Regions from separate parts of the Hyphomicrobium sp. CS1GBMeth3 genome, predicted to be linked through region 4. Evidence: predicted binding sites of a transcription regulator. Region 4 holds the regulator's gene; each other region holds the start of a gene.

The links. Region 4 encodes PhoB, which activates phosphate uptake and scavenging genes when phosphate is short. Its sites were predicted from a motif close to TGTCATNNANCTGTCAT; they were not measured.
Region 1: CS1GBM3_RS12255 (UDP-2,3-diacylglucosamine diphosphatase) is a predicted target of PhoB. The motif match lies at 3,378-3,394, and genes of this name have one in related genera.
Region 2: ppk2 (polyphosphate kinase 2) is a predicted target of PhoB. The motif match lies at 4,172-4,188, and genes of this name have one in related genera.
Region 3: CS1GBM3_RS12585 (inorganic phosphate transporter) is a predicted target of PhoB. The motif match lies at 4,112-4,128, and genes of this name have one in related genera.

Annotation. Positions count from the first base shown of each region.
Region 1 is NZ_FPHO01000003.1:1,052,093-1,058,005, reverse strand. Features, by position in the region: gene CS1GBM3_RS12275 (cold-shock protein) at 1-160, shown strand, start outside; gene infA (translation initiation factor IF-1) at 273-554, shown strand; gene CS1GBM3_RS12265 (hypothetical protein) at 706-1,197, opposite strand; gene CS1GBM3_RS12260 (glycosyltransferase family 4 protein) at 1,473-2,534, opposite strand; gene CS1GBM3_RS12255 (UDP-2,3-diacylglucosamine diphosphatase) at 2,534-3,328, opposite strand; gene CS1GBM3_RS12250 (transporter substrate-binding domain-containing protein) at 3,448-4,320, opposite strand; gene CS1GBM3_RS12245 (glycosyltransferase) at 4,539-5,913, shown strand, end outside.
Region 2 is NZ_FPHO01000003.1:1,463,083-1,468,995, forward strand. Features, by position in the region: gene CS1GBM3_RS14170 (CarD family transcriptional regulator) at 1-468, shown strand, start outside; gene CS1GBM3_RS14175 (thermonuclease family protein) at 572-1,414, opposite strand; gene CS1GBM3_RS14180 (calcium-binding protein) at 1,471-2,520, opposite strand; gene CS1GBM3_RS14185 (hypothetical protein) at 2,695-3,138, shown strand; gene ppk2 (polyphosphate kinase 2) at 3,208-4,122, opposite strand; gene CS1GBM3_RS14195 (ATP-binding protein) at 4,320-5,684, shown strand; gene CS1GBM3_RS14200 (hypothetical protein) at 5,691-5,913, opposite strand, start outside.
Region 3 is NZ_FPHO01000003.1:1,127,989-1,133,901, forward strand. Features, by position in the region: gene CS1GBM3_RS12565 (metal ABC transporter permease) at 1-398, shown strand, start outside; gene ispG (flavodoxin-dependent (E)-4-hydroxy-3-methylbut-2-enyl-diphosphate synthase) at 485-1,747, shown strand; gene CS1GBM3_RS12580 (NUDIX hydrolase) at 2,051-2,584, shown strand; gene CS1GBM3_RS12585 (inorganic phosphate transporter) at 2,554-4,056, opposite strand; gene CS1GBM3_RS12590 (hypothetical protein) at 4,268-5,155, opposite strand; gene CS1GBM3_RS12595 (outer membrane protein assembly factor BamB family protein) at 5,191-5,913, opposite strand, start outside.
Region 4 is NZ_FPHO01000003.1:1,310,621-1,316,533, forward strand. Features, by position in the region: gene pstA (phosphate ABC transporter permease PstA) at 1-1,485, shown strand, start outside; gene pstB (phosphate ABC transporter ATP-binding protein PstB) at 1,519-2,328, shown strand; gene phoU (phosphate signaling complex protein PhoU) at 2,478-3,188, shown strand; gene phoB (phosphate regulon transcriptional regulator PhoB) at 3,218-3,913, shown strand; gene CS1GBM3_RS13490 (hypothetical protein) at 4,354-4,908, shown strand; gene CS1GBM3_RS13495 (TIGR02302 family protein) at 5,063-5,913, shown strand, end outside.

The DNA of each region.
Region 1 (5,913 bases), 260 kb from region 4:
ATTCATTCAGCCCGAAGAAGGTGGTGCTGATGTGTTCGTGCACATTTCGGCCGTGGAGCGCGCCGGTCTGCAAACCCTTCGTGAGGGACAGAAGATCGCTTACGAGACTGAGCGTGGGCGCAACGGCAAGATCGCTGCCGTCAACCTGCGTCCGCTCTGAGCCAAGACAGAGTTTTTCAGGAACGGGGAGCGGAACGTTCTGCTCCCCGTTTATCTTTGCATTCGCCGGTTGATCGGCTCTGCCGCGATCCTGGCCAGCCAAGGAGTATGAATTGGCGAAGGAAGAGATGCTCGAGTTCGAAGGCGTGGTGGAGGAGGTTCTGCCGGACGCCCGCTGCCGCGTGAAGCTCGACAATGGACATGAAGTCATCGCCTATACGTCCGGGCGCATGAAGAAGAACCGCATCCGTATTCTGGCCGGCGATAAGGTCACCGTCGAAATGACGCCCTATGACCTTACGAAAGGCCGCATCAACTTCCGTCACAAGGACACGCGCTCTGGCCCGCCGCCGTCCTCGGTCGGTCCCGGCGGTGGTCCGCGCCGCCCGCGCTAAGGCGCTTCGCGAACAGGGCGCCGGCACTCTGAGTGCCCGCGCCGCTCGAGACGTTTTTTATCTGATCTTCAGAAGGGGTTGGTCGAGGCAAGACATCGTCTTGCGTCGACCTCTCCGGCCCTAGGCCGGAGCAGGCAACGCATTGCCGGTATCAGGGGTATGCGAAGCCGAAACGGAAGCGCGTAAGCTTGCCGTGCTGGAATTCATACTCTGCGTAGTAGACGGGATATCCGAAGGCCTTGAGCTCCGGGTCCTTGTCGGCGTTCGCGATCTCGTACTCGAAGAACAGCTCGTTGCCGGTCTTCTGATGCGTCTTGAAGCAGGTCCCGAAGCGGGACTGCACGTCGCGCACGCTCATGCCGAGCTCAATGCCTTGCCCGGTTCTGAATTTTTCGATCGGCAGGTCGGGTAGCGTCAGGGCCTCGGTGCTCGCTTCGCGTACCTCGACTTCGGCGTACTCGTCGTCGTCAGCACCATAGTGAGAAAACAGGACCAGCTCCTCGGCGCCGTTCGTCGAGACAAAGCGTGCGTGTGGGAGATCGTCCTCGCTCTCTTCGATCTTCGCGTTGGCGCCGACTACCTTGATGGCGCTGTCGCGGTTGGTCAGGACGATGCCGCTGATCGAGGTGTCGGGGTTTTTCATCCGACATTTGGCTGCGGTTTCTCCGGTGAAGCCGCAGCCCAGAATAAGGATTGGAAGGGCCCAGCTGATCCATGAACGCAATGGCATCAACAGCCTGATCTCGCCGTACGCCCGAGCGCATTGCGGACACACATGCTGATCCGCTTGCGCCTTTCAAGGCAGGTCTTCCCGGAAGGCTCTAGAGCATAGCCAATTCCGACTCGGTCGCCAGTCCAAATTCCCATCCCAACCTTACGAATGACGTAAGGCCTATTTGATCGAATGGAATGCTGGACTTAGACGGCGCGGGCGCGGCCCATTTGAATGCGTCGGATAGCGTTCTCGTCGCGCTGGCGCGTCAGCGCGAGGGCGCTCTCGATATTCGCGAGAAACAGCTTAGCCGCGGCTTCCCAGGTGAACGCCAGCGCCGCCTGACGGACCCGGGCGCGGTCGAGGCTTTGTGCGGAAACAGCCGCGGCGCCCAGGTCGTCCGACAGGATGCCGGAAATGCCGGGGGCTATCAGATCCTTGGGACCGATCGCGGGGAAGGCGGCCACCGGCACGCCACAGGCCATGGCCTCGAGCATGACCATGCCGAACGTGTCCGTTAGGCTCGGGAACACGAAGACGTCGGCGGAGGCGTAGCAATCGGCGAGGTCCTGGCCTTCGCGGACGCCTGTGAAAACAACTTGCGGATAGCGCGCTTCGAGTTCGGCGAGCTGTGGACCGTCGCCGACCACAACCTTGGTGCCCGGAATATCGAGGCGCAGAAAGGCCTCGATATTCTTTTCGATCGCGACGCGGCCCGCGTAGAGGAAAACCTGGCCGTTGCCGAAGAGGCGCGCGGGGCGCGGGCGGAATAGCTCCGTATCGACCCCGCGGGTCCAGGGCAGGATGCGGTCGAAGCCGCGCTGGTCGAGGTCGGCCGCCAAGCTCTTGGTTGCGACCATCACGCCGGCGCTCGGCGCGTGAAAGTGCCGTTGCGCGGCGTAGACCCAACGCTCGGGGATGGGCCAGCGGGCGCTCACGTAGTCGGCAAACCGCGTGTGGAAGCTGGTGGTGAAGGGCAGGGCACGGCGCCGGCAGTAGGCGCGGACCATCCAGCCGACAGGTCCCTCGGTTGCGATGTGGATGGCCTCCGCCCGCGCTTCGTCGATCAGGGTTGCGCAGCGTTTGCGGTCAGGGATGGCGAGGCCGATCTCGGGATAGCTCGGGCACGGCACGCAGCGGAAGTTTTCCGGGCCGAGTACGATCAGCTCGCATTCCAGCCGGCGCAACTCGAGCGCGAGACGCTGGTAGGTCCGCACGACGCCGTTGATCTGAGGAGCCCACGCATCGGTTGCGAGGAGTAGCCGCATTACGCCGCCTGAAGGGCCGGATCCGGGAGGGACTGTGCTTCGCGCTCGCGCAAGACGTCATGCCAGCGGATCAGCTCCAGCTCTCCTGACGGGCCTTCTCCGATCGCCGTGCAGCTCTCAACCCAATCTCCGGTGTTGATGTAATGCACGCCGTCGATGTCTCGGCTCGCCGCGTGATGGATGTGGCCGCAGATGACGCCGTCCACGTCGTGACGGCGGGCTTCCTCGGCGAGGTTCTTCTCGAACTCTCCGATGAAGCTTACCGCCGTCTTCACGCGATGCTTCAGGTATGCCGAGAGCGACCAGTAGCCGAGGCCCAGGCGGCGGCGGATGAAGTTCAGTGGCCAGTTCGACCACAGGGCCAACTCGTAGCCGCGGTCTCCGAGGAAAGCGAGCCAGCGGGCGTAGCGCACGACCACGTCGTACTCGTCGCCGTGAAGGACGATGAAGCGGCGCCCGTCGGCTGTCGTGTGCATCGCCTGGCGTTCGATCTCGATGCCGCCGAAGTGCATGCCCGCGTAATCGCGGATGCCTTCGTCGTGGTTGCCCGGGATGTAGATGATGCGGGTGCCCTTGCGCGCCTTGCGCAGCAGCTTCTGGAGCACGTCGTTGTGGGTCTGCGGCCAGACCGCGCCGCGCTTGATGCGCCAGAAATCAAGGATGTCGCCTACGAGGTAGATGGTTTCCGCCTCGGTGTGCTTCAGAAAGTCGAGCAGCATATCGGCCTGGGACGCGCGTGTGCCGAGATGCACGTCAGAGATGAACAACGTCCGGTAGAAGCGCTCAGTCCCCATGCTCCCCTCCGCATTTGAGCGGGTCATGGGCCCCTTACACGGGATTTGCATTTCAGGAGTATGACAGTCCGAACGCCGACGGGGGTGCGCCGTTGCCGCGGTGCAACGAGTTGGCAGTCTTAGTAAATGCGCACGGGAAAGTAGCGCTCGACCAGCTCTTGGAAGCGGCCGCTCTGGCGCACGCGTTTCAGGGCTGTGTTGATGAGCGACTTGATCTGCGGGTCGTTGCGCGGCAGCGCCACCGCGAGGCCGTCGCCGAAGTATTTGGGCTCGAGGAAAGCATCGCCGCGGAACTCGCAGCACTGGCGCGAGAGCGATCCATTGAGCCAGAACGCGAGGCTGATGGCGTCATCGAAGACGAGGTCTACTTTGGCCTGCTGCAGCGCCTCGCGGGCGAGCTCCGGGTTCTCGAACAACACGATACGGCTGTCGCGGTAGAACGCCTTGACGAAGGCCTCGTGCGCCGTGCCCTTGGCGACGCCGATGGTCACTCCGTCCAACTCGTCGGGTGTGGTCGCGTGCTCGGCATCGCCCTTGCGGGCGGCAAAGCGGCCCGGCGTGTAGAAGTAGCTGTCGGAGAAGTCGACCTCGGCAAGGCTCGTTGCGGATACGCGGTGCGCGGCGATCACGGCGTCGGCGTCGCCGCGCCTGAGCCCAATCAGAAGTTCCTCCCAGGGGCGCACCTTGATGTCGCAGGCCGCTCCTGCCTCGAGGCAGATGGCGCGCGCGAGATCGACATTGAAGCCCGAGAGCACGCCTTCGTCGTCGTAATAATTGAAAGGCGGGAACTCGCTTTCGGTCAGGAAGCGGATGACGAAGCGCCGTGGTTCGGATGGCGCGGCCGCAATCGCATCGCTTTCCTGGGCCGAGGCTTGGAAGCTCAGTCCGGCCAGGAGACAGACACCGAAGACGGCCGCGAGCGCGCATACGAGGATGCGGCTGCCGGGCAGGCTGCGTGCTGCGGTGCGGGAGTGGATGCGAGGGATCATCATGTGATGGGCGGCGTCCGCGGTATGGATCAGAATCCTATTTAACATCGGAACCAATATGGCAAGATCATCCGCGGCGGGAGCTGTGTGAAAAGCTCCCTTCGGCGGAGCCTGATCGATCGGCAGGCGCGTTTCGCCGCGCGCAGGCCTCTCGAGGCGGCTCCGGGGGATAGCCGCGGGCGGATCGTGCCCGGGGGGAGGCGCTGGGGGGCATTTTCAAGGTGTCTGAGCGACTTGACGGCCGTGTCGAAGCGGCGCGCCAGGCCACGGGGCTGCGTGCGATGCTGGCGTGGTCCCGCAGCCGACAGGTTGGCTTGTGGCGGGCCCCGGCGCGTCCGACGCTGCGTAAGGTTCCTTCTCCCTCGCCATCGGAACGGGGTGGCGCTGACATCGATCAGGCTGCCATCGGCTTGCGCCGTCTGCGGCCGGACCTTTCGGCGGGCGAACCCACATGGGCGTGGCAGAAGTGGACGCTCGTTTCCCTGCTGGTTGCGCTGGGGGGTGCCGGCGTCGCAGTACCGCAACATGCCCTGTTCGTGCTGGTGGCCGTTCTGGTGCTGCCGTTTTCTTGCGTGGTGGCGCTGCGCTCGGCGGCCTTGTGGTTCACGGCGGCCGACAAGCGCCGTGGTGCGAGCGCCGGTTCAGTCGTCCTCATCGCCGAGGCCGAGCTGCCGCGGTATTCGCTTCTCGTTCCCCTCTACGATGAGGCCGACGTCGTCCCAGATCTCGTCGCGGCGCTGAGCGCAATCGATTATCCGCGCGATCGGCTCGAAGTGTTTTTGATCGTCGAGGCGGCGGATCTTGCGACACGTCGGGCCGTGTCGGCGGTGACACTGCCGTCTTTCATGACGGTTGTGATTGTGCCCGACGGCAATCCGCGCACCAAGCCGCGCGCACTCAACTTCGCGCTTCACTGCGCAACCGGGGATGTCGTCGTCGTTTACGATGCGGAGGATGTGCCGGAGCCGGACCAGTTGCGGCGGGCGGCCGGGTTGCTCGCCGCGAGCCCGCGAATTGGCTGCGTGCAAGCGCGTCTCAATGTGCTCAATGCCGACGAGACTTGGCTCACGCGACAATTCGCGATCGAGTACACGGCGCTGTTCGATTGCCTGCTGCCGACGTTCGAGCGGCTGGGTCTGCCCGTACCTCTTGGTGGAACCTCCAATCATTTCCCCCGCGCCGTGCTCGAAAAAGTCGGCGCCTGGGACCCTTACAACGTCACGGAGGATGCCGATCTCGGCATTCGGCTGGCGCGCTTCGGTCTCGATGTGAAAGTTGTCGCCTCGACGACCTGGGAAGAGGCGCCAGACAACTTTTCGAGCTGGCGCAACCAGCGGACACGGTGGCTCAAGGGCTGGATGCAGACGTATCTCGTTCATATGCGCCGGCCGCTCGAAACGGCGCGGGACCTCGGCTGGGCGCGCTTCTTCGGATTTCAGGTGCTGATGGGCGGGCTCATCCTCTCGGCCTTGGTCCATCCCTGGTTCTATGTGGCGGCAGCGGTCGAGGTGGCGTTCGGGCCGCTGCAAACGCTGCATCACCATGCGCTCTCGGACGTCATCACCGCGCTTGGGCTGGTCAATCTGGTGCTCGGTT
Region 2 (5,913 bases), 150 kb from region 4:
CAGGAGATCGCGGGCATGTCGCTCGAGCTCTTTGTCATCACCTTCGACAAGGAGAAGCTGACGCTGCGCGTTCCGACCGGCAAGCTCGAGAGTGTCGGCATGCGCAAGCTCGCCGACGACGGCATCGTCAAGAAGGCCATTGAAACGCTGAAGGGCCGCGCCCGCGTCAAGCGCACCATGTGGAGCCGCCGCGCGCAGGAGTACGTCGCGAAGATCAACTCTGGTGATCTGGTCGCGATTGCCGAGGTTGTGCGCGACCTCTACCGCTCCGAGGCACAGCCCGAGCAGTCCTACTCCGAGCGTCAGCTCTACGAGGACGCGCTCGACCGTATGGCGCGCGAGATAGCTGCCGTCGAGAAGCTCGACGAGCGCGGCGCCGTGCAGCGCATCACTGACGTGCTCGCCAAGAGCGCGCGTGGCCGCCGCGCCGCGGAAGGCGCCGATCCGGCCGATATGCGCGCCGCCTAACGCGCGCCGCTCGAACGAACGAACAAAGCACCCCGTCGCACGTTGGCGGGGTGCTTTTTGTTCGCAGCAGGAGGCCGTGATCGGAATGCGCCGTTTCACGGCATCAGCGCGACGCCGCTTCCGAATCCTCAAGCACCTCGATCTCGTCGGGCGAGCCGAGCACGATCATCGGTCCGTTGCGCCGCTCGATCCAGCCGCGCACACGCACCCGCTTGCCTTCGAGCTTGCCGAGTGCCTCCGCACCCCCGGCGCTGCGATCGACGTCGGCGTTGGCAAGGCTCGCTGTGAAGTCGCTGCGCCAGTCGGCGCCGAAGTTGAGATAGGTGACGCGCTGCGCGCGCGTGACGTCTGCGACGCGCCCTTCGACGAGGGCAAAGCGGCCGGTGAGCGACAGGAGCTGGCTAACGTCATCGGCCGCGCGCGCACGGTAGGACGAGACATCCCAGAGACCAGCCCCGGCGGTGCGCGCTGTCTGTTCCGCAGACATTAAGGCGGCGATGCAGCCGGCGTTTCCCGGCAGCGAATAGGCCCGGGCGAAGCCGTCGCTGATCAGCCGCTTCTGCACCCAAACACCGTCGCTCGCGGAGCCCGCGTAGACCTGCGCCAGGACGCGCCCGTAGCGATCGCGCCGCCGTCCCTCGTAGCGAAGCGTGACGGCACGGTCGGTGACGAGCGCGGAAAGCGCGCGCGACGCCTGCTCCGCGAGCATCCTGTCGCGGCTTTTCGCGGAAGGATCGTTTGGCTCAGGCGCCAGCGCGCCAATGAGGCGAACTTCGCGTCCATCGTCGAGCAGCAGCGTCTCGCCGTCGATCACGTGCAGCACGTCATGACTGCCGCCGCTCTCCGGCGCGCAAGGAACACCGTCCGCGGCCGCCAGAGCAGAGAGGCTCCATAAGGCCACGGCACCGGCAACGGCTGACCTGAGCGTGCATTTCAAACGCGTCATCCGACACTCGATCCGAAGTTGTCGAGCATCTCATGGCCGCGCCATTTGGTCATCTCTTAACGCCCGGAAGAGAAATCGAATGCCGCGAGACCGACGGATCCGAGGTGTCCGTCAGCTGCGATCGCTTCGTCGAAGCCGGGGCCGAAGCGGCCGGGCTCCGAAAGACCAGGGGGCGAGCCACCACGCGCGGATAATGATGGTGCAAGCCCCGCCCCCGCTTCGAGCGTCACGCCGTCGGCTGCACCGTCCCAGATGATTTCCTCGATGGAGAACAGGTAGTCGCGCCCACTGGCGTGATGCACGACAAAGTCGGGCGAGATGTGCGGTGCCCGCGCTGGCAGCGCCTCGATGCGGATCTCTCCGGCACCGGAGTAGTCGACCGTATCGATGCCGTCGTCGGCGTAGGGGAGACCCGGCTGTCCGCCGTGCAGAATGTTGATGCCTTTCGACCAGCGGAAGACATCGTTTCCCGAGCCACCGTAGAGTTTGTCGACGACACCGGCGGCGTCGCCGCCGATCAGCACGTCGTGGCCGTCGCCGCCGACGAGCGTGGTGAAGTCCCGCGAAACGCGCAGCGTGTCATCGCCGGACGTGCCGAGCAGCGTCGTCGTCCCGGGCGAGAAACGCAGCCCCGAAGGCAAGGCGCTCGAGACGTCGATGCCGGCGTAATGCAACAGCGAGGCCACGAGCGACGACGAGTTGATCGTAGGGAGCGGCGACGTTGGCAGTGTAATCGGGATATAGGGAAACCTCTGCGCTTCGATGTCGGAGGCATGGGCTACGAGCTTCGCCCAAAGCGAGGTCGCCTCGCTTCCCGCGGCGATCTTCTGCGCGCCGCGGCTGATCTCCGTTCCGATCTTGTCCTCGAGCTCTGCGCCCACGACGCCGCCGTTGGCATCGGAAAGCGTCGTGCCGCCATCCCAGCCTTCCACAGCAAGTCGCGCACCGCTTTTGTCCGGCTCTCGAAGTCCTTCGATCACGAACCAATCGTCCTGCCGAGCTAAGCCGGAGCGGTTATGCCGGAAGACGATCTGCAGGTGGTCGAAGCCGAGGATCCCGAGCCGCATGACTTGCACCGGCAGCCTCTCGACGGTTACGGACGGCATCCTGCGCTCCAAACACTGTCGAACGCAGAATATCAATCAGAGATTGAACATATGTATAAGTGCTCTCTAAAATAGATGATCCTGCGACAATCTTTCCCAATCCCTGATAATCGGGCAATATTGCTTCAAAAAAGAGCACACAGCCTAGTTTATTAACGGGAAGGGGAGACTGCCATGGAGGGAACATCTCTTAAAAGCTTGGTCCTGGGCTTCATCGCCGGTGCCATTGCCTACGTCACGGTCCATGAGGCCATCGGCCTATGGCTGCTCAACAACGGCTACGCGACCCGCGTGCCGTGGTCCTTGGAGCCGTCGCTGTCGACGGGCCTCCCGGAACTCGCGTCCGGGGCGGCTTGGGGCGGCCTTTGGGGCGCGATCGTCGCCTTCATCCTCGGCAAGGTGCCGAGAGGCGCTCTGACGTTCCGCGGAGCCCTCATCGGGCTGCTCGGCACGGCCGTGGTCGGTGTGCTCGTCATGCTGCCGCTGATCCGGAGCGAGCCGCCGTTCCTCGGCAGCGACGTCAATCGCATCTGGCCGGAGCTTCTGATCGGCGCCGGGTTCGGCGCCGTGACCGCCTGGCTCTACGGCTTCTTCACCTCGGGCTTCCGGCTGCCCTAACGATGCGGAGCCTCTTTTTCACGTGAATCGAAAACGGCCGCGTCATGTCCTGGCGCGGCCGTCTCCATTTCAGGACGGCGGGTAAGCCCGCGCCAGATAATCGGCGCCGGATTCGGTGAGCTTGGGATCGATTGCGCCGACGGCGCTCGCGTCCTTCTCCGCATAATCCAAAGACGAAAGGAGGACCCGCATCGCCTCGAGCCGCGCGCGGCGCTGATCATTGGCGTTGATGACCGTCCACGGACTGATCGTCGTGTGCGTGAAGCGAAGCATATCTGCCTCCGCACGCGAGTAGTCGTCGTACTTTCCGATGGCCGCGATATCGACGTCCGTCACTTTCCAGCGCTTGAAGGGATCGTGCTGCCGCTCGTGGAAGCGCTTGAGCTGCATTTCGCGCCCGACCGTCAGGTAGATCTTGAAGAAGTGGATGTTGTCGCGCACGAGCAGCGCCTCGAACTCGGGGGCATCGCGTAGGAAGCGCGCCGTCTCGTCCTCGGTGCAGAACCCCATCACGCGCTCGACGCCGGCCCGATTGTACCAGGACCGGTCGAACAGAACCATGTCACCGCGCGTCGGCAAGTGGGCCACGTAGCGCTGGAAATACCATTGCCCCCGCTCCGCATCGGTGGGCTTGGAGAGCGCTACGGCGCGCGAATGGCGCGGATTGATGCGCTCGAGAATGCGGGAGATGCAGCCGCCCTTGCCGGAGGTGTCGCGCCCTTCGAACACCACGACGACGCGCTCGCGTTTCGCCTGGACATGGTCCTGCAACTTGATGAGCTCGAGTTGCAGCGCCTGCAGCTGCTCCTCGTAAGGCTTACGCTTGAGCTTGTTGTCGTACGGATAGCCGCCAGATTTCAGCGCCCGCTCGTCGATCTCCTCCGGCAGCTTGGGATCGTCGAGGTTGAAATCGGGATACGGCCGGCTGGCGCCGGACTTGGTCTTGGATGGCGTTCCCGCCTTCTCGCTCTTCGCCTTGCCCATGATGTCCTCGAATGCGGCTTGGGGGCTGGCTCGCCGACCCCAAACGAACTGTCACACAAGTGTTGTTTATCGGGGGCCTCGGCCATGCGCCAAGATCGAAGGGAGCCCCATCTTGACAACCATGACCTCGGAAACGGCCTCCGCGGTGCACCGTGAGAGTTGAGGCCATTATGCAGATCGAGGCAATATGGGATCCCATGACGGACCCCCGGCCGCTGGTGCGATCCCTGTCGGCACCCAGATCGAGCGTGGAGCGCGTTTTAGCGCAGTTTCGTGCGTTGCGCCGCCGCCTTCGCGAGCGCGCGCGCGCGCTCGCACTGGTTGCGATCGTGTTTACCGTGTTGTGGTTCGCGGGCGGGCTGTCCGGAGCCCTGGCCCTGACCAGCTTCCTTCTCATGGCTATGGTCGTTGCAGGCCGTGAACCTGCGGAGTCCGACGGTGAGAAGGAGAGGTCCCCGGATGTGGAGCCGCGCCGGCGTGGCGGCTCAGGCGGTGGCAACGATCGCGAAGGCGAGAGCTGGCGCCTGATCGTCGATGCGGTGCCCGACGCCACAGTGGCGCTGGACCACAACTTCAACATCATCCATTTCAACGCCCGCCTCGAAGAGCTGTTTCCCAACATCCGGGTGGGCCAGCCGCTGAGCCAGCTCTCGCGCCATCCGGAGTTGAATGCTGCGGTGGAGCGGGCCGTGACGGCCAACCAGCAGGTGGTGGTCGACCTCTACGAGCGGGTGCCTGTCGAGCGTCGGCTATCGGCGACGATCTCTCGCATTGGCGGTCGTGAGATCCGGCGCGGACTGCCGTTTCTGATCGCCTGCTTCCGCGATCTCACCGAGCAGGACAAGCTCGCTCAGATGCGGGCCGACTTCATCGCCAACGCCAGCCACGAGCTGCGCACGCCGCTCGCGTCGTTGCGCGGATTCGTGGAGACGTTGCAGGGCCCCGCGCGAGACGATCCCGAGGCACGCGCCCGCTTCCTCGCCATCATGTCGAGCCAGGCCAACCGTATGACGCGGTTGATCGACGATCTCCTGTCGCTAAGCCGTGCCGAGATGCGAGTCCACCTGCCGCCGCGCGGCATCGTCGATCTCAACGAGGTGGCCTCTTACGTCGCTCAGGCGCTCGATCCCGTAGCAGCTTCGTCGAAGGCAAAGATCGCCGTCACCAAGGCGGAGGGCCCCGTGCGCATTCGCGGCGATCGGGACGAGATCGTGCAGGTGCTGCAGAACCTCGTGCACAACGCCATCAAGTATGGTCGCGAAGGCGGTCGCATCGAGATCGCGATCTCACGCGTGCTCGATGGCTCGCCGCCTCGCCCGCGCGTGCTGCTTGCGGTCGCCGACGACGGCCAGGGCATTGCTCCGGAGCATCTGCCGCGCCTCACCGAGCGCTTCTATCGCGCGAACGCGCAGGCAAGCCGCGAAAAGGGCGGAACGGGACTTGGTCTCGCCATCGTCAAGCACATCGTGCTTCGCCACCGTGGCGAGCTCCGGATCTCGAGCACGCTCGGCAAGGGATCGACATTCTCGATCCTGTTCGACGAGGTCGGAAACAGGAGCTGACGACGCTCAGTCCGTGCGGTACTTCTTGAGCTCGCGCACGAGCGAGGCCAATCGCTCGGCAACTTCTGCGCCGGTATCGACCGACGCCTTGAGCGTTGCGCGGTTCTGGATCAGCTTGTTGAGCAGATCCTGGCACTCGCCGAAGCCGAAGAAGATCTCCTCCGGCGCGTCCACCGTGCCGTCCTCGATGGCGCACATGACCTCGAAGGCGCTCTGCGAGGCAAGCACC
Region 3 (5,913 bases), 180 kb from region 4:
GCGGCGCGCTGGTGCTGGCGGTGCTCGCCTGGCTCTGGCAGCCGATGTTGCGCCTCGCCGTGCACGAGGAGCTGGCCTCGGCCGAGGGCGTCGACCGCGACGTCGTCAAAGCGATCTTCATCGTGCTCCTTTCGCTGACCATCGCCATTGCCATCAAGATCGTAGGTGCCCTGCTCGTCATCGCCTTCCTGATCGTGCCGGCCGTCGCCGCCCGGCCGCTCTCCGCGACGCCCGAGCGCATGGCCGTCCTTGCCGCCGCTATCGCGGCGCTGAGCGTCTTGCTCGGCATTTCGCTGTCACTGAATTTCGACGTACCCGGCGGCCCCTCGATCGTGCTCTTCATGGCCGTGATTGCGGGCCTTTCGGTGGGCTCGGCCGCATTAGGCCGCCGTAATTAAGGGCTGCGGCGGCGCGCCCTAGCCCGCCCCCGCTGGCAGATGTCACGAACCTCGGCTACATGAGAAGCATGGCTCTGAATGATCCAATGACCGACGCCCCGGATTCGCCCATTGCTTCCCGCCGCTGGTCCGTACCTGTGGACGTAGCCGGCGTCGTCGTCGGCGGCGCAGCGCCCGTCGTCGTGCAGTCGATGACCAACACCGACACAGCCGATGTGACCTCCACCGTCACCCAGGTGGCCGCACTGGCGCGCGCCGGCAGCGAGCTCGTGCGCCTCACCGTCGACCGAGACGAGGCGGCCAAAGCCGTGCCCCACATCAAGGAGCAGCTCCTGAAGCGCGGCGTGCGCGTGCCCCTCGTCGGCGACTTCCACTACATCGGCCACAAGCTTCTTGCCGAGAACCCGGCCTGCGCCGAAGCGCTCGACAAATACCGCATCAATCCCGGCAACGTCGGCTTCAAGGACAAGAAGGACCGCCAGTTCGCCGACATCATCGAGATCGCTCTGAAGCATGGCAAGCCCGTGCGCATCGGCGTCAACTGGGGCTCGCTCGACCAGGAGCTGCTGACGCGGCTGATGGACGAGAACGCGGCTGAGCCCAATCCGAAAGACGCGCGCGAAGTCATGCACGAGGCCATCGTGCAGTCGGCGCTGCTTTCCGCTGAGCAGGCCGAAAAGCTCGGCATGGGTTCGGAGAAGATCATTCTCTCGGCCAAGGTCTCGGCGGTGCAGGATCTGATCGCCGTCTACCGCATGCTCGCCGAACGCTGCCGCTACGCGCTCCACCTCGGTCTCACCGAAGCCGGCATGGGCTCGAAAGGCATCGTCGCCTCCACCGCCGCCCTCGGCGTTCTGCTGCAGGAGGGTATCGGCGACACCATCCGCATCTCGCTGACGCCCGAGCCCGGCGGAGATCGCACGCTGGAGGTCAAGGTCGGCCAGGAGATCCTGCAGACCATGGGCTTCCGCTCGTTCGTTCCGGTGGTGGCCGCCTGCCCCGGCTGCGGACGCACCACGTCGACCGTGTTCCAGGAGCTGGCGCGCGACGTCGAAACCATGATCCGCGACCGCATGCCGGATTGGAAGACGCGCTATCCTGGCGTCGAAACGCTGACCTTCGCGGTCATGGGCTGCATCGTGAACGGCCCCGGTGAGAGCAAGCACGCCGACATCGGCATCTCGCTGCCGGGCACGGGCGAGAGCCCAGCCGCTCCCGTCTTCATCGACGGCAAGAAAGCGATGACGCTGCGCGGCCCCAACATCGCGTCGGATTTCAAGACCCTCGTCGAGGACTACATCGAGCGCCGCTTCGGCGTCGGCGCAAAGCGCGAGGCCGCCAGCGGTTAGCGGAAGGCGGATGTCCGAAGAGTTACTGGAAGCGCGACCTGTTTCCGCGAAACCGGCCTCAGCCAATCGACAGCGACACGCTCGACGAGATGATCATGGGGCTCGGGCCCGATGCCCCGTGTGCGTTCAAAAGCGCCAGATCGGGCGTATCCATTTCGCGCACACCGACCGTGCACCTCCACAGATCGCCTGTCTCGGCCATCCCCAGAGGCTTCGCCACCAGAGGCGTCAGCTGCGCATTCCGCACGGAAAGCTGGGCCAATCCGCACACATAGGCTTGTGCCATTGAGGTGGAAGGGTAGAGTGCTGCGCTCAAGAAAGGCCGCACCTCACCTCATGCCAAACATCGCACAGTATGTTCTCGATCAGCTCTTTCTCCGCTGGCGTTCGCCGGATGCGACAAGGCAAGTCGGTGCGCTGCCCTACGCCGTCATCGAAGGCCGTATCGTATTTCTGCTCGTCACGTCGCGCCGCACCGGCCGTTGGATCGTGCCGAAGGGCTCCGTGGTCGAAGGAGAAACGCCGTGGCGCTCGGCCGAGATCGAGGCTCTCGAAGAGGCCGGCGTCGAAGGCATCGTCGAACACGAGCCTATCGGCACCTACCGCACCATCAAGAAGGGCATGCGGCGCCGCGTCATCGAGGTCGATCTCTATCCCCTCCGCGTCACTCGGCAGCATGACACTTGGCCCGAGCAGGGCAGTCGCCAGCGGCATTGGGTTTTGCTCCGCGAGGCCAAGCACCTGCTTGCCGATCCTGCCCTCACCGACCTCGCGACCATGTTCAGCCGCCGCGTGGTGTCCCAAACTCAGCCCGTAACCCACCGCATCGACGCATAGAGCGCCGCCGCCAGCAGCGCCGCCGCCGGCACCGTCACGACCCAGGCCGCCGCGATTCCGAACACGTACTGCCGTCGCACCAGCCGCCTCTTCTCCCGCTTTGCGTAATTGAGGATCGCCTCCTCCGGCGTGCCGTTCAGATGCGACGGCTTGAGAAACACCGACCGCGGCTTTACCGCCAGATTCGGCACGCCTTTGTTGGTCAGGATCTCGCGCAGGTATCCCACCCCGAATACCGCCCCGATTGCGACGTGCGTCGACGACACCGGCAGCCCCATGGCCGAGGCCACCAGCACCGTGATTGCCGCCGATAGCGCCACGCAATAGGCCCGGATGGGATCCATCTTGGTGATCTTCTCACCCACCGTCCTAATCAGTCGCGGTCCGAATAGCGTCAACCCCAGCGAAATCCCGAGCGCACCGATCGCCAGCACCCACATGGGCAACGCCACCTGAGCTTCAACGCCGGCCTCCGTCTGCGCCACCGACACGATCGCCGCCAGTGGTCCCACCGCGTTTGCCACATCGTTTGCCCCATGCGCGAACGACAACAGCCCCACCGCGAAAATCAACGGCACGTTGAAACACCCGGCCACGTCCTTGCGCGTGTTCGCGATCACAGTAGCCCGCCGCACCACCAGCGGCCGCGACACCGCATAGCCCAGCACGAAAAACGCCACGCCGAACGCCAACACCGTAATGGCATCTGGTTTCCAGATCCGGCTTAGCCCCTTGCTCGCCATGTACATGGAGAACACACCAGCCATCAGCGCGACCAGGATCGGCACCCACCGCTTCGCCGCCATGATCCGGTCGTCGCGGAAGATGACGAGCCACTTCACCGATCCCAACAGAAACGCCGCGATCAGCCCGCCGCACACCGGCGAGATCACCCAGCTCACCGCGATCTTGCCAATCACTGCCCAGTTCACCGCCTCGACGCCGGCCGCCATCGCCCCGCTGCCCAGCACCGCGCCGACAATGGAATGCGTCGTCGAAACCGGCGCGCCGAGAAAGGTCGCCAGATGCAACCACATTCCCGCCGCCAGGAGCGCCGCCATCATCACCATGATGAACGAGTCCGTTGCGAGCCCGTGGTCTTTGACGATCAGATCCTTCGCCACGGTATTGACCACGTCCCCGCCGGCCAAGATCGCCCCAGCCGTCTCCGCAATCGCAGCAATGGCGATTGCACCCGCCATGCTCAGCACCCGGCTGCCGACCGCAGGCCCCATGTTATTGGCGACATCGTTGGCGCCGACGTTCAGCGCCATGTACGCGGCAACCACCGCAGCGAAGACGACAAGTAGCGTGTGCGAACTGTCTCCGAGCGCGAGACTGGCGGTGACAATCGAGCCGGCCATGAAGACGGCGAGCAGGCCGGGCGCGGCCAGCGACTGGGCGAGACTCCCCGTCGCCTTTTCCAGATGTCCGACTTTTTTCAGATCTTTATCGAGTGACGGCTTACCCATGTCGTGCCCGGTCCTCCCTCAGCGCCGGGAGCGAGCTAGCATCTAAACGCCGTCTTGTCACAAAACTGTCACTCAGCGCGCTCGCACCTTCCGTTCTGCGAGGCAGGATGATCGCTTACGGTCAAACTCCGACGTGACCTCACCGAAATTCGGACACCGGCTGGCCCTCACGGGCGAGGCGTCATGGTCACGGCCTAGCCCCGCCCCACCCTCACCCCTCGATCCAGGCGAGAGCTCCCGCGCCGCATGTCGAGGCCATCGCCCGATAGGCCGCCTCGAACCCAGCGGTCGGAAATGACAGCGTGAGCGGGCCACCCAGAGCCGAGGCACCGCTCATCTGCACCTCTCCCTCGTGAGCGCTGAGTGCACGCACGATCTCTCGCAGCCACGCAGAACGCGGCTCCAGAGCCATCGCGATCTTGCCTCCGCCGGCCCGCAGCGGCAGGCGCTTGTCACCGGCCGAAACCACGACCGGCGTGGCGGCTTCGAACTGTCCCTTTGTCCCGAGATCGATGTCGATCTCGTCATCACGCATCACTTGCCGCTCGCGGCCGAACCTCAGCACGGGACGTTCCGTCACCAGAACCCGACCGTCGATACGGCTCGCGCCGGCAGAGATCTCGCAGCGCTCCGGTCCCATCACGAGGAACCAGCGGCCGTGCACCGCCGCGCCGCGCACAATGTACGGATCGAGATCAATAGGCTCGTCGAAAAGGCGGTTCAGGAGCTCCTGGTCGAGCGTGCCGGTCTCGCGCACCCCGACCGTGTGCTGGTAACGCTTAAGCGCCGTGCGAATATGGGGAAGCGCCGACGTGTCGCTGCCGTCGAGATGACCGAGCCTGCCCAGCACGAGCGCAACGCGTGCCCACACCGCCTCCGCATGGGCGGCGAGCACCGGCAGACCGTTCTCGGCAGGTTCATGCTCAGCGACAGCCCAAGGCACCGCGGCCTCGCGTTCGTCGTCGCTGCCGAACAGATGCATGAGAAGCATCGCCAGCGAGACAACCACCGCCCCGCGCAACACGTAATCGGGCCAGCCAAGCGAGGTGGATTTCGCCCGCGCCTTGTCGGAAGGGGGTAGCTGTTCGTCCTGAGGCATGCGGGATCCCGGTGAACCGCCGCGAAGCTGCGCGGTCAGTTCAAGGCCACGAGCGTGGCGTCGTCCCTGAGCACGAACATCTGGCCCTGCGCAACGACGGGCGGAACGTACACGGCGCCGCCGACCGACATCTGCCCGCCGACACGCCCTGTCGTTGCATCCACGGCCGTGAGCTGCCCGTCCTTCGACGCCAGCCAAAGCATGCCGTTGGCCAGCACCGGGCCGGCCCAGGTCGTTGAGCCCGGGAGCTTGGTCGTCCACTTCGTGCGCCCGTCGGTCCGATTGAGCGCCATTAGCAGCCCGGAGGTATCGACCACGAACACGCTGTCGCCCACGACGTACGGCGCTTGCGTGCCGGGTACGGTGAGCGACCACAGCCGTTCGCCAGTCTTGGCTGCGGTGGCCACCATGCGTCCGCCGTGGCCGATGGCGAACACGGTACCGTTGTCGACGACGGGGCGAGCCGCATCGCTCATCGATGCGAGTTGCGAGGTCGTGCGCGAGCGCGCGAGGCTCTCCGACCACAGGCCGCTGCCATCTGAAACGCGGATCGCAACAACGTCGCCGGTCGAGTAGGGCACGACCACGACGTCTTCCGCCACGGCCGGGCTGGCGTTGAGGCCCAGGCTCGCTGTTTGCGGCAAGCCGCGCACGACCCAGAGCTCTGCGCCATCGATGGTCGAGAGGCAGTAAAGCCGCCCTTCGACCGTCAGTATGAAGACGCGGTCCTGAGCGACGGTCGGCGCCGAACGGACGGG
Region 4 (5,913 bases):
CTGATCTTCACCGGCTACGTAGCATTCACCACAACCAAGGTGAAACTCGCCGTGCACCTCGATGCGGGCGATATTGATCCGGCAAAGCCCGAGAGTGCAAACTACCGCAAGCTCACACGCGATGCGTTCCTCGCCTATTTCCCCGGGGTGAGCGGTCAGAAGGAGCAGAGAGATCTCCAAAAAATTCTCAGCTCCGGCGCGCCCTATATTGTTCGCGACTATATAGTCGCGAACAAAGGTGACATCGGCAACGTCGCAACGATTACCGTCCCGCTTTCTGATCCCTACGACCAACTCTACAAAGGCGTGATCCCCTCGCATATTGAGGCACTGAGTTCCGGCGCGATCGAGCGCTTCGACCGTCTGAAGGCACGCGGCGTCGTGAACGTGGACAACGGTGTCGGCCGCGTGCGGCTTGAGATGTTCATCAATCCGGCGGACATACCCGATGGAGACGTCGGCGCCGGCGACTATCAGCGCATGATCAACGAGGCGCTGCAGAGCTATTTCCCGGGCACGCCGTTCGAAGCTATCCGCAATATCATGTCCTCTGACGCGGCGACGGTTGTGAAGGAGCGCGTTGCGGCAGATCCTCAATTGATCGGCAAGACGATCGCTGTCGATCTGCCGCTCTCGGAGCATTACGACTCGCTGGCGCGCACCGGCAAGGCAATGATGCTCAACCCGCGTTTCTCGTCTCCAAAGGAGATCGAATGGTTCGAGAGCCTCAAGGAGCGCGGACTTCTTGCCTCGCCGTTTAGCTGGGAGATCTTCTTCAATCCGGACAGCCGCTTCCCCGAGCTTGCAGGTCTTGCCGGCGCCCTCACGGGCTCATTCCTGGCGTTGCTGGTGTGCTTCCTGCTGAGCTTCCCGGTAGGCATCGCAACCGCTTTCTATCTGGAGGAGTTTGCCCCGAAGAACCGCTGGAGCGATCTGATTGAGGTCAACATCAACAATCTTGCTGCTGTCCCATCGGTAGTGTTCGGCTTGCTCGGCCTCGCAGTGTTCCTCGGCGCATTCGGGATGCCGCGCTCGGCGCCGATCGTAGGCGGCATGGTGCTGTCTCTGATGACGCTTCCGACCATCATCGTCGCGACACGCGCGGCGTTGAAGGCCGTCCCGCCCTCCATCCGCGAGGCGGGGTACGGCATTGGCGCCTCCAAGCATCAGGTCATGCTGCATCACGTGTTACCGCTAGCCATGCCGGGAATTCTGACCGGCACGATCATTGGACTCGCTCAAGCCCTCGGGGAAACGGCGCCACTGCTGCTGATCGGAATGAACGCATTCATTCCCAGCATCGAGAATATGGGTCTTCTTCAGCCGGCCACGGCCCTGCCGACGCAAATCTTCTCATGGGCGGATAGCCCTGAAAGAGGCTTCGTGAGCCGCACCTCGGCGGCGATCCTGATCCTGCTCGCGTTCCTGATAACCATGAACGCCATCGCGATTTATCTGCGCAACAAGGTTGAGCGCAAGTGGTAGCAACATCCGTATTCGAGAGAGGTTCCTATGGACATGACAATTTCCACTGAGGCCTATTCGCGTGCGCCTGCACAGGAGGCCGAATACGGGCCCAAGATCGCCGCGCGCGATGTCAACGTCTTCTATGGCGAGAAACACGCCCTGAAGAGCGTCACTGTCGATATCCCCGATCGCGGAGTGATGGCCTTCATCGGCCCGTCCGGCTGTGGCAAGTCGACGTTCCTGCGCTGCATCAACCGCATGAACGACACCATCCCGATCTGCCGCGTTACGGGTAAGATCACCATCGACGACCAAGACATCTACGATCCGTCGCTCGACGTCGTGCAGCTGCGCGCGCGCGTCGGCATGGTGTTCCAGAAGCCGAACCCGTTCCCCAAGTCCATTTACGAGAACGTCGCCTACGGCCCGCGCATTCACGGCCTCGCGTCGTCCAAAGCCGAACTCGACCAGATCGTGCAAAAGAGCCTTGAGCGGGCGGCGCTTTGGACCGAGGTCAAGGATCGCCTGAACGATCCCGGCACCGGCCTTTCGGGTGGTCAGCAGCAGCGCCTCTGCATCGCGCGCGCCGTCGCCGTAAGCCCCGAGGTCATCCTGATGGACGAGCCGTGCTCGGCGCTCGATCCCATCGCCACCGCCAAGGTCGAAGAGCTGATCGACGAGCTGAAGAGTAATTTCTGCATCGTCATCGTCACCCACTCGATGCAGCAAGCGGCCCGCGTATCGCAGCGGACGGCATTCTTCCATCTCGGAGTCCTTGTCGAGGAAGGTGAGACCACCGACATTTTCACCAACCCGAAGGACCAGCGCACGCAGGACTACATCACCGGCCGCTTCGGCTAGCCAGAGAGCGCCCGGGAGACCGTCCAATGACGACCGAACGCAGAACCCTATTGTCCGGCTTCACGCCGTGGCGTGGATCCCGATCCGCCTCCAAGGGATCCTTAAGTGACATTGCCGTGGCCGCCGGGCCCAAAGGAGAACAAGAGTCCATGAACGAGCATATCGTGAAGTCCTACGAGGAAGAGCTGGCCCTCCTCGACAGGAAGATCGCCCAGATGGGCGGCCTCGCCGAGCACATCCTCGGCGAGTCGCTCGACGCACTGGAGCGCCGCGATCCACGCCTCGCCGAGCAGGTCGTCACGACTGACAAACAGATCGACCAGCTCGAGCGCGACATCGAGGAGCAGGTGATCTCCATGATCGCCCGCCGTCAGCCACTGGCCGACGACCTGCGCCACGTCATGGCGGCTCTGCGCATCACGGGCGACCTCGAGCGCGTCGGCGACCTCGCAAAGAACATCGCCAAGCGCGCCCTAGCGATCGCCGATGAATCGCACCCCAAACCGCTGATGACCGGACTGCGCCACATGGGCGAGCTGGCTCTCGCGCAGCTCAAGGACGTGCTCGACGCCTATTCGGCGCGCAATGCCGACCGGGCTTTGGCGGTCTGGCGCGGAGACGAGAAGATCGACTCGATGTACAATTCGCTGTTCCGCGAGCTCCTGACCTACATGATGGAGGATCCGCGCAACATCGGCCTGTCGACGCACCTCCTGTTCGGCGCCAAGAACATCGAGCGCGTCGGCGACCACACGACCAACATCGCCGAGACCATCCACTTCCTCGTCAAGGGCGTGAACATCGCCGACGACCGCCCGAAGGGCGACGACACAAGCTCAACTCTCTTCTCGAAGGATTGAGCCGGTAATTCGAGGCAAGCGAACGAACGATGACGGCAAAAATACTTCTGATCGAGGACGAAGCGCCTCTGGCGGAGATGCTGCGCTACAATCTGGAAGCCGAGGGCTTTCGCGTCTCGCACGCGGAGAACGGCGAGGAGGCGGAGCTCTTGGTCGCGGAGGAGAAGCCGGACCTGCTCGTGTTGGACTGGATGCTGCCTGGCGTTTCAGGCATCGAGATCTGCCGGCGCATGCGGGCGCGGATGGAGACCAAGTCCATCCCGATCGTCATGCTGACCGCCCGCGGCGAAGAGGGAGACCGCATCCGCGGTCTCTCCACCGGCGCAGACGATTATGTCGTGAAGCCCTTCTCGCTCCCCGAGCTGATGGCCCGCGTGAAAGCAATCCTCCGTCGCTCGGCCCCCGACCGCATGGCGGACATTCTGCGCTTCGCCGACATCGAGCTCGACCGCCCCGCGCACAAGGTCACGCGCGGCCTGCGCGAGGTGCACCTCGGCCCCACCGAGTTCCGCCTGCTCGAGTTCCTGATGGAGAGCCCTGGCCGCGTACTGTCGCGCGCCCAGCTTCTCGACGGCGTTTGGGGCCGCGACGCCTATGTCGACGAGCGGACAGTCGACGTCCACGTCGGCCGCCTGCGCAAGGCACTGATCCGCGGTAAGGAGCGCGACCCGATCCGCACCGTGCGCGGCTCCGGCTACGTCTTCGGCGAACGCAGCAACGGCTAAGTCCTCGGCGGGCGCGCCTGAACCTGATGCGCGCCCCAGGCCTCACGCTTGCCGTGCCTGCCCCGCGCGCCGGCGCCCCAACCATAAGCCACAAAAAAATTATTCCCGGTCGCGCGATGCGTACCTCGCCGCGTTGCGATGCCGCACCATCGCGCACGCGCCAGAACCCAGAACGAAATCGAAAAAACTGAAGGCAATGCGAGACAGATACGCCCGAACCTTCACATCGATCTTCAAAAGCGCAGCCCCAAACTTTTAGCGCCCAATATGCGCCTGCCACCCGCAAGCCCGCCCATGCCGGGGGTCAACGCAAACACTTGCTTAACCGTCTTAGCGCCTAAATGGCCCGCAACAACACGACGGGGAGCGGGCTCCAAAGCCCGCTCCGAAAGAAGGACAAGAGACGCATGCGCTTCCCCCAAAACGCTCGACCGAACGTCATGCCCAGGGAGGAAAAGGAAGCGCGGCTGCGGGCCTTCATCACCAACCATCTGGACAGCCACCGCGCTTCGGGCGTCGCGCCCGGCGTGACTACCTATCGCCTGCTGGCGCTGTCGTCCGAGAGCCCCGTCGCCCGCGCCTTCGCTGAGCTCGCCCCGGAAATCACTGCCGCGGGTATAAGCATGCAGGCCGTGCTCACGCGCCGGGATAGCCAGGCGATGCCCGAGGGAATCGACTGCCGCTTCGTGACCGACGTTCGCGTGCTCGACGCCCACGAGCAGCTCGTGCTCGACCGGGCCACGGCTTGGCTTGGCGACTGCATGCGCCGCGATCCTCTGAAGCGCGACGCCTACGAACTCTATTCCGACAGCCCCGTCACCGCGGGTTACGCCAGCCGCTCGTTCACCCAGATCTGGGATGCGGCTGGCCCCATGGGTAGCCTCGCCTCCGAGCGCCGCTGGACGAGCCTGCGTCAGGCGAGCCTGTTCGACCCGATGCTGATCGCCGGCGCCGAGGCGATGGTGGCGCAGCGCACGCTCCCGATCCGCCACTGATCCGACCAATCTCCGCTCCGTGCGTCACCGGGCCCTCGGACCGCGAAAACCGGGCCTCCCGACCCCATCTGGGCCGTCCGAGGGGCCTCGCGCGCCCTGTGAACGTTAGCGGTTTGTAATGAACCGCCCAATGGGCCCGTGTTAGGTTTCTCGCATGGAGAACCATCAGGGACCGACGTCGGCAAACCGCGCCTTCGATCTCAAGATCTGGCGTGCGCGCTTGGCCGCCGTCTTCGAGCAGATCTGGCTGAAGATCTGGCTCGTGCTGGCGGTCGTCGCAGCCTTCCTGCTCGTGTCCTACACCGGGGTATGGCCGCATCTCCCGGTCGCGGTTCACCTCGCGCTGCTGACCCTGTTCGCGCTCGCCCTGCTGGCCGCATTGGTGTCGCTGGCGCGCGTCAAATGGCCGACCCGCGACGAGGCGATCCGGCGTATCGAGCGCGCGTCCGGCATTCCGCATCGCCCGGCCACCTCCTACGAGGACACGCTGAGCGCGTCCTCGTCCGACCCGGCCACCCGCGCCATCTGGCACGCGCACCGCGAGCGCATGGCCGCCCTGCTCGCAAAGCTGCAGGCCGGCAAGCCGCGGCCCCGCACCGACCGTTTCGATCCGTATGCCGTTCGCGCCGCGGCACTCCTGGGCGTCATTGGCCTTACCGCGCTTGTCGGTGACAGCATCGCCGATCGAATCCGCAGCGCCTTCGTCTTCGGCCCGTCCATCGCCGCCTCCGAGGCCCGCCTCGACGCTTGGCTGACCCCGCCCACCTATACGGGCCGGCCGCCGGTCATGCTGGCCGACGGAGCGGGCAGCGCGAAGCGCCCACCTGCCGACGGCGAAGTCGCAGCCCAAACACGTCCCCCGCAGGCGCCAACCAAGAGCCAGCTGATCGTGCGCGTCGGCGGCATGGGTTCGACACCGCTCGCGATCGAGGTCGAGCCGACTGTTCCGGCGGGCGAAACCGCCAAGGTCGAACGCATCGACGCCAAGCCGGAAAAGGACGTCGG